3 regions of the Paenibacillus sp. MER 99-2 genome follow, and region 2 is predicted to be linked to each of the others. Evidence: riboswitches for the same ligand, from Rfam matches in the RefSeq annotation. Region 2 holds a riboswitch; each other region holds the start of a gene.

What was found. Region 2 has a riboswitch for cobalamin ahead of M3636_RS11440 (ABC transporter substrate-binding protein). Riboswitches for the same ligand answer to the same signal wherever they lie in the genome.
Region 1: it holds a riboswitch for cobalamin, as region 2 does, so the genes downstream of both, nikB (nickel ABC transporter permease) here and M3636_RS11440 (ABC transporter substrate-binding protein) in region 2, are expected to answer to the same signal.
Region 3: it holds a riboswitch for cobalamin, as region 2 does, so the genes downstream of both, M3636_RS17355 (hypothetical protein) here and M3636_RS11440 (ABC transporter substrate-binding protein) in region 2, are expected to answer to the same signal.

The regions. Positions count from the first base shown of each region.
Region 1 is NZ_JAMAUZ010000010.1:96,824-99,980, forward strand. Features, by position in the region: gene melA (alpha-glucosidase/alpha-galactosidase) at 1-20, opposite strand, end outside; gene M3636_RS26060 (AraC family transcriptional regulator) at 214-1,056, shown strand; cobalamin riboswitch at 1,131-1,321, shown strand; gene nikB (nickel ABC transporter permease) at 1,497-2,435, shown strand; gene nikC (nickel transporter permease) at 2,436-3,157, shown strand, end outside.
Region 2 is NZ_JAMAUZ010000002.1:135,525-138,681, reverse strand. Features, by position in the region: gene M3636_RS11445 (FecCD family ABC transporter permease) at 1-785, opposite strand, end outside; gene M3636_RS11440 (ABC transporter substrate-binding protein) at 782-1,789, opposite strand; cobalamin riboswitch at 2,056-2,209, opposite strand; gene M3636_RS11435 (histidine phosphatase family protein) at 2,369-3,013, opposite strand; gene cbiB (adenosylcobinamide-phosphate synthase CbiB) at 3,007-3,157, opposite strand, start outside.
Region 3 is NZ_JAMAUZ010000003.1:522,497-525,653, forward strand. Features, by position in the region: gene M3636_RS17345 (GerAB/ArcD/ProY family transporter) at 1-288, shown strand, start outside; gene M3636_RS17350 (uroporphyrinogen-III synthase) at 422-1,246, shown strand; cobalamin riboswitch at 1,490-1,679, shown strand; gene M3636_RS17355 (hypothetical protein) at 1,667-1,918, shown strand; gene cobJ (precorrin-3B C(17)-methyltransferase) at 2,017-3,157, shown strand, end outside.

The DNA.
Region 1 (3,157 bases), on a different contig from region 2:
AGGAATGTAATTTTGCTCATCTAAAGTTCAGCCTCCCTGAATTTGTTGTACCTTCACTATAGGCTCATTGGAGGCGGATAACTATGGTGCAACCTATCTTAAATATGTCATAATCCCATTTTTGGTGTCGCTTACAGAGATAATATGACCCATTTACCTGTTATAATATTAACAACAATCATTGATGCGTATTGAGGGAAGGAAGTGCGTGAGATGAGTCGAATTGAAATGAATGTGGTTTCTTTAGACTGGACACAGATGGAGCTGGTGCTGCTATTTTTCGGATGGGAGGACTGTGAGCCATCTCATTATTGGGGACCAGGTGTCCGCGACTCCTACATTATTCATTACATTCATGAAGGGCGAGGCACGGTGCAGATGGAGAACCGGGAATACCATCTCTCACCAGGACAGGGATTTGTCATTGTCCCGGATACGATTATCCACTATGAGGCAGATGCAAGTGATCCGTGGACGTATTCTTGGTTTGGATTCAGAGGTGTGCATGCCAAAACATTTATGCAGCGAGCCTATCTAAGTCCGGAACACCCTGTGTTTGAAGCTCAAGACCCCATATGGTTTGATCAGTTGTATACTGACATGGTTCAGGCCTCGTCACGGCAAGGCGGCGATATATTTAGCCAAAGCCTGTTATATCGGTTAATTGCGGAGCTGATTGCTTCTTCTCCCAAGACGGAAGAAAAGACGGATCGTCCTGTGTCCACCAAGGAAGAATATATTCGTCAGGCTCTACAATATATGGAGAACCGGTACAGTCAGAAAACCTCGATCCTAGATATCGCGCAATCTGTTGGGCTGGATCGTACTTATCTCTCCGGGCTTTTCAAGGAGCGGTATGGCAAGTCACTTCAGGCGTTCTTCCTTGAATATCGGATCAACCGCGCAGCTGAGCTACTGCAAAATCCTGTATTATCTATTAGTGAGGTAGCCCATTCAGTGGGTTACACCGATCCGCTGTTATTTTCTAAGATGTTCAAACGGGTAACAGGAGTATCTCCCAAAGCATCTAGATTACAGCCTAATCTAACCATATAGATGGATTATTTTAATTTCATGTAATAAAAGTTTTGAACATTATCAGTCTGCCAGCTATACTTGTACAGAAACCAATTGAATATGTGGAATTAGGTGCTTTATCGATTCGGATAAAAGCTTAATAGGGAAGTCCGGTGTAATACCGGCGCGGTCCCGCCACTGTAACAGAGGAGTCATACAGCGTATTGCCACTGGTGTAAGCCGGGAAGGTGCTGTCTGACGATGATTCTGGAGCCAGGAGACCTGCCTAATTTAACGACACGTTAGTAACCTACGGGAGATAGGAAGGTGTTTAGAGAAGCATGATTTTTTCTGAAAATCTGTCTATTTAAGGCGTCCTTAACCGGTAACACGGAGAAGGGCGCTTTTTTGGTAGAACGGGATAGATTGTACCTTCCATTGCAGAGCGATGGAGCTTGGGAGAGAGGACGTCTGAACGCGTGAGCAGATACATCATTAAAAGATTAGTTCAACTGGTAGCTGTATTGTTCGGCATTACCTTTCTGACTTTTCTGTTAACCTACTTGTCACCAGGAGACCCAGCAAGGCTGATGCTGATGTCCACGGGGATCACGCCAACCGACGAATTGGTCATGCAGGTACGCACTCAACTTGGGCTAGACCAGCCATTTTGGATGCGTTATGGAACCTGGCTGGGGCAGGTACTGCAAGGGGATTTCGGCACCTCTTATAAGTATGATCGTCCTGTAGTGGACATATTGTTGTCTCGTCTACCAGCAACACTACGGCTAACAGGCAGCGCTATGCTTATCGTCATTATGATCTCTTTTCCGCTCGGAATTCTTTCGGCAATCTATCGGAATAAATGGCTGGATTATGCAATTCGTTTATTCTCTTTTGCTGGGCTTTCCATGCCAAGCTTCTGGTTGGGAATGTTACTCATGCTCCTATTTGGCGTTCAACTGAAGCTGCTGCCAGTGATGGGGAGTACGGGATGGAATAGTCTGATCCTGCCTACCTGTACGCTGGCGGTTCCGCTGATTGCACAGTACAGCAGGCAGATTCGAGCGGTTATGCTGGATGAAATGTCCCAGGACTATGTGAGCGGAGCGAGATCCAGAGGTGTGAAGGAGAGACAGGTCATTATGCATCACATTTTGCCAAATGCACTACTACCGATTGTGACCTTGATGGGCATGTCTACCGGGACATTATTGGGCGGTGCAGCCATTGTAGAGAGTCTGTTTGTGTGGCCAGGTGTAGGTCAGATGGCCGTAGACGCCATTTTTACACGGGATTATCCGTTGATTCAGGGGTACGTCATGTGGATGGCGACGATATACGTCACGCTGAATCTGCTTGTTGATCTATGGACGCATCTGCGGGATCCTCGGATTCGACTGGAAGTGGATGTGTAGATGAGCGAAATGAAGCAGATATTCAAACAAAATCGTTGGTTTACGTTGATCCTATCTTTAACCGGATGCTGGATAATTCTAGCGATGATCGCACCAATCTTGGCACCCCATGATCCGCTGACAACGAACTTTGCCCATGTGCTGCAACCACCTAGCACGGAATATCCCTTGGGTACAGACCAGCTTGGGCGCTGTATTCTGTCACGTCTTCTGTATGGGGCGCGCACATCATTACTTCTCACCTTTATGATGACGGGTATTGTCTTTGTACTCGGTGTAACGATTGGCATGATATCGGGATTCGCTCGTGGTGTGACAGACACCATATTAATGCGTTTAACAGATACGCTCATGGCTTTTCCAGGGTTAATCTTCGCTATTGCTGTAGTCGGCATGTTAGGGCCAGGATTATTCAACACGGTGGTAGCTCTGTCTGTGGTGTGGTGGGCGAAGTATGCACGTCTTGCCAGAGGTCTCGTCATTTCATTACAGCAAAAAGAGTATGTAGCCGCCGCCGCCTTCGGCGGTGCACGGTGGAGTCAGATCATCATCAGAACAATTCTACCCAACATGATCTCACCGCTGATCGTCATGGCGATGATGGATGTGGGCGGAATGATGTTATCGATCTCAGGTCTATCCTTCCTCGGACTTGGTGCACAGCCACCTGAACCGGAATGGGGAGCCATGCTGAATGAAGGCAGAAGGTATCTACAGACTGC
Region 2 (3,157 bases):
ACGGCTCCTGCTGTGAGCAACGTGCCAACCGCTAACACTGATAGCTTCAATCTATCCACCTGAACTCCAATGTGAGCCGCCTGACGCTCTCCCAGAGCAAGCACATTCAACGAACGTGCACGACTCCAGAGGAAAATCAGACCAAGCAGAAAATATGGGAAAAGGATGGCCGTATACGACCACCCACGCAGTGCCAGACTTCCCATCGTCCAGTATATAATTTCATTAATCGTCTGTTTCGACATCGTCGATAGGAAGGAGACAACTGCCCCTAGGAAACTTTGCATGACCACGCCCGCCAGAATTAGGCTATGTGTTGGTATTTTTCGACCCTCACGAGCTAGTGCCAGCACGAACCATAGCGTCAACACGCCGGTTAGGAACGCAACCAAAGGCAAGGTCCAGATTCCGATTAATGCATATTGTAATCCGAAGAAAATCAGAAATGCTGCACCCACCGATGCACCAGATGATACGCCTAACGTAAACGGATCTGCAAGAGGGTTACGAAGCACCCCTTGGAAGCCAGCACCCGCTATTGCTAGAGAGGCGCCCACGAGCACGGCAAGCAGTACCCGCGGGAATCGCACCTTCCATATAATCTGTTCTGCTGCTGTGCTCCAATCGGGAGTAATCCAATCCCCGATCCACGGAATGTGATGCAGCAGAATACCTGCAATGTCACGGACAGGCAAGGATACTGAACCAATGCCCGTGCAGATCAGCACCGTCAACACCAGCAGTCCTATCCCAGCCGTCCCGTACACCGCTAGCTTTTTACTCATTGGAACAGATCAGGGTAGATCGCTTTAGCTACGGCTTTCAGACCTTCGGTTACCCGTGGTCCTGGACGGCTAAGTAGGTTGGCATCTAGACCGATAACCGCATCGTCTTTTACCGCAGTAATCTGATCCCAGCCGCTACGAGCTTTGATAATTTGATCCAGTGTTTTGGAATTCTCATCAATGACATCATTGGCATACAGAATTACATCTGGGTTCGCAGCAATGATATTTTCTTCATTAATTTCGTTCCAGCCTTGCAAATCAGAAGCAACGTTGTTTCCTCCAGCAAGTGTGATCAGCTCATCCATGAACTCACCTTTACCCACTGTCCAGCCCGGGGAAAATTCAACATATACGTTCTTCTTCTCTTCCGGTTTAACCGCCTTCACCGCTTCAGTAACATCTGTTACATCTTGTTTCATCTTCGCGATGAGCTCTTGTGCTTTTTCCTGTGTATCCGTAATTTGACCAAATGTTTCAATGTTGTTCGCTACATCGTCTACTGATTTTGGATCAGTCTTGAAAATAACAATCCCCAGGTCACGGAATTTCTTCACCGCTTCTTCATTCATGGAGATGCCTGTGAATACGATGTCTGCATCCGCTGCAATGATGGACTCTTCATTCGGTTTAGATACACCGCCCATTTTGGGCTTCGTTGTAGCTGCTTCAGGGTAATCATCAAAATCAGATACACCTACGATCTGCTCGTCCAATCCAAGGGCGAACAACGACTCTGTCTCCGCTGGAGATACAGATACAATTTTGGCTGGTGCCTTTTCAAACGTGAATGTCTCACCTGTTGCATCTGTAACGGTAATTGGATATTGTGTCTTGAGATCCGTTGTTGTCTGTTCTTGACTCTGTTCCTGTGCAGGTTGCTGTGATGCTCCTGACCCCTCATTCGTTGTTGCATTGCCACATCCAGCCAAAGCCAGTGCTAGTGCTGCTGCACTAAGCAGGGACGCTACGCTTTTCCAGTTCTTGATATTCATTCTGTTCATTCTCCCCTTCTCTATCTGTTCTATTGACCCTGTGTGTGCTCAAAAACTAAATGCTCATATCTTGATGTTCCTGTATAAGGTTGAACTTCAACATTTACACGTTATCGGAGAGTGAAGAACCCATATTGGAACAATAAAAATCCCCAATCCTTACAACAGGATCAGGGATAACGTCTCGCATATGGCGTGCTCTACGCATGATGAATCACCTGCGCTGTTCATACACAGAACACTGCCCGAAACGCTGTCCTTTCCTCGAAGGAACACCGGTCTATACGTCCAGGGCAGGTAACCTGACTTACAGGATTATTCCTGATTCACAGTGGCGGGACCGTGCCGGATTTACACCAGCTTCCCTATTTCATCCGTTTGCGTACGTACATGGTATGAATACACATAACCATGCAACTCCAATGCATACGGAACCCTTGGTCGCTTATGATCTAAACATTCAATTGAGCATATTAGTTGTATACGTATGGTTGAGCATCTAATCCTTGATTAGACCCATCAAACCCCTACGCATCGTCACACGTCTGTTGTGATTATAGGTTATATTGTACAACCTTACAAGCCGATTCAAGGAAATGCCATCTGGCTTCCTACCCATCCGCTCGCCCCGTAATCCAGCCTGACCTTAATGGCTTGGCCTGGAATAACCTGCGTACCCCAGAAGTTCAGATCAGGGATTAGGCGAGATATCGCATATCGGATCACACCGCCATGTGTCACGATACCAATCTGAGGTAGATCAACCTTTACTGGTTTGGACATTGCATCGTGCAACAAGCAAGTATCCAGAAAAGAATCAATCCTTGCAGTAAATGCCTGCCATGACTCCCCCTTCGGTGGTGTCACGCTCTGTGGATCATCAATCCAGTCTCGATATTGCTGAATGTGTTGGAGTTGATCATACGTCTTGCCCTCCCACTCCCCAAAATCAATCTCTCTGAGCCGTGCATCTAGCTGTGCCTGCTCCTGTTGCATAGGAGCGACATTTGTGAGGGTCTGCCGACAGCGCAGTAGGTCACTGGAGTAAAGCTTGCTCCAACAGAAGTTACGAAGCTGCTCCCTGAGCGGAGCAAGCTCTTGATTCGCTTCAGGCAGGAGACCGATATCCGTATGCCCAAGATATCTTTTTTCCTGATTCCACAACGTTGACCCATGACGGATAAAAATGAGATCAAGCGAATGCATTTCGTTTTCCTTATTCGATATCACCACAGTAATGTACCTCCAGCTAGCCAGATCCCGAGGGAAGCAAACACACACAGAATGACAAATGAACCTGCCGACCAGAACATGAGGCGGGTCGTTCTCACGATATCCTCTGCTCCCATTGAGCGAGTCGGTTCTCCCATATATGCA
Region 3 (3,157 bases), on a different contig from region 2:
TTGCTTGGTTTTGTGTGCGCGTTCTGGTTTTTCCGTAATGCAGTCCAACTCTTTCGATTTACAAGAGAATGGACGTGGGTTGCCATTTTGTTTGAGGTGTTGTTGCCGATTCTAATATTTCTGTTTCTGCACCCTCGCAAGCAAGATCGACAACATTCCGCGGCTAAGCAGAGTGGCAGCAGTGGAGGACATAAGCAAACGTCGGATTCAAAAGAATCCACTTCGAAAGATCAGAAAAAAAGTGATGAGGGTACAGATGGTCAAGCGGGAGAGCTTCAGCCTTCCTGATCCAATTCATAAAAAAACGTTATAGCTGAGTATACATCAAATGGCATGAACGAGGTTTCCCTCCACAGAACTACCCTGTATACTGTAGTCAGACTGAAGAACGTTCGGCTGAACGAACTGGGGGGAACTTGGAATGGCTCAACATTTGGCAGGCATACGTGTAGCACTTACAGGACCACGCAAATCCAAAGAAATGTCTATATTAGTAGAGAAAATGGGCGGAGTCCCACTCGTGCGACCTGCACAGGGAACGGTGTTTTTGGATGATCGGAATATTCGCGACGGTCTGGTATCCTGGATCTCTGATCCACCGGACTGGGCTGTACTGACTACGGGTATGGGATTGGATGCGCTATTTGATATGGCGGAGGATATGGAGATTGCGGGACAATTGTTGGACTCCTTATCTGAATCATCCATTGCAGCACGTGGATACAAGACGGTGAATGCACTTCGCAAACGTAAGCTGAATCCGTTAGTTCGGGATGATGATGGCAGTACAGATGGATTAATTCGGGAATTGGAGCCACATGATCTTGCGGGGAAAAAGGTTATATTGCAGCTACATGGTGAGACAGCACCAAAGCTGGTAAACTGGCTGCAAGAACAGGGTGCAGAGGTTCGACAAGTGCTACCTTACCGCCATGTCCCTCCAGAGGATCATGAACTAGAACTGCTATTGAATGAGATTGTGAACCATGAAGTTAATGCGGTAGCTTTTACAAGTGGACCCCAGGTTCGCTTTTTGACGGCATACGCTACATCCCAAGGAAAGCTAGAAGAGATGCTGCAAGCCTTTCGTGAAGGGGTCATTCCTGCTTCTGTGGGTAAAGTTACGGCGAATGCGATGCGGGAAGAAGGCATTGAGGCACTTGTTGTGCCCGAAGAAGAGAAGATGGGTGCCCTGATTGTGGAGCTAGGACGTTATTATGCTGCCGCAAACGTGGACAAAGCTTAGGCGACACTCGATAAAAATAGGTGCACTAAACGGTCTTTTGGCATAAAGATCGTACCATGCATAAGAAATGTACATGTTATCCTGATCCATTTTTGGGTCAGGATTTTTGCTGTTTTCAAGTGGATACACCCTGAATAACTCCGAATAAAACAGAAGAAAGGTAGCTGGTACATTCATATCTTAAACATGGACATTTTTTCCGAAGCGATGTTATGATAAAAACAAATTATTCACATTATGCTCATATATGAAAACAAGCAAGGTGCTCTTGCGTCAGGCAAGAGATAACAGGGAATCGGGTGCAAATCCCGAGCGGTCCCGCCACTGTAATGGTGAAGCTCTTTTTTGGTTGATGTCACTCGTCATTCGGGGAAGGCAGAAGAAGAAGCTAATGATCCAGAGCCAGGAGACCTACCTTGCATGTGTCACCAAACCCTTCGCGGAAAGGAGTGGTGTACGAATAATCAGGAAACAGGCGGACAGACGGTTCGCCTGGTAGGCCTTTTATTTGGCGTATTCAACAACTGGATGGTGCTCTTCGCATTATGTCTTGTGGTTGTTTTCTTGAGTGTACGTACATACGTATCCCATCCGATTGTAGGATGGGATTTTTTGATTTTGAGAGATTATTATGAGAATCGTTGTTGGTCGAATGCATTTATCCATTTTTGAACAAAACGCTGCTTGATGAAGCATATTTATATAGAAGACGCTGAAAACGGAATTGTAGAATGTGCAGGTTTATTTAGGGTGATGGAGGAGGAGAAGCGATGCAAGGTCAAGGTAAGTTGCTGGTCATCGGATTTGGCCCAGGCGCGATGGAACATATTACGAATCGTGCACTTGAGGCGCTTCAGGAGAGCGAGGTTATCATCGGCTACAACACGTATGTCGATCTTATTCGGCCGTTGTTGAACGGACAAGCGATCGTGCGGACGGGGATGACAGAGGAAGTAAGCCGGGCTCAGGAAGCGGTTAGACAGGCCGAAATGGGCAAAATTGTTGCGGTAATCTCCAGTGGTGACGCCGGTGTATATGGTATGGCAGGTCTAGTCTACGAAGTATTGATGGAGCAGGGATGGAAACCTGAGAGCGGTGTTGCCGTTGAAGTGATTCCAGGCGTATCGGCTATTAATTCCTGTGCTTCGCTGCTCGGTGCACCGGTGATGCATGATGCGTGTACGATCAGCTTAAGTGATCATCTTACCCCATGGGAAACGATTATTCGCCGGGTCGAAGCAGCGGCGTCAGCGGACTTTGTCATTGCACTCTATAACCCGCGCAGTGGGCGCAGAACACGCCAAATTGTCGAGACTCAGGAAATGCTGCTTCGTTACCGTGATCCCCAAACTCCGGTTGGATTGGTGAAAAGCGCCTATCGGGATCGTCAGGACGTTGTTATGACTACCCTGGAGGATATGCTTAACCATGATATCGGGATGCTGACCACCGTGATCATCGGTAACTCTTCGACCATGATGTACGAAGGGCTCATGGTCACTCCTCGTGGGTATCAGCGCAAATATACGCTGAATACCACGGAACAGTCGCTCAGACCTCATGAGCGACTTCGCACCGAAGCCGAGCCATGGTCGCTCGGCGCAAGAGAAGCCCGCGCTGCCACCTCCGGTGAGGCAGCGGGCGCGGACGCGGCTCGCGAAGCGCAAGCCGCGAAGCTCCAGGCGGAGCCAGCCATGCCCGGCGTGAGCGCCGGAACAGGCCCAGCTCCGCAGAGCCAGCCGCCTGCCGGTGCAGGAGCCTCTGCTGCGCAGGCATCGCACCCGGCTGGCGGCGGCACCGCCGTGCTCGCTGGCGAGCGGCCAGCGTCAGCGCTGGCAGAAGCCGCGCCGCGCGCAGCGGTTGCTTCGCCGCAAGCGGGCGCCGCTGAGCTGGCGGCGGAAGCGCTAACGC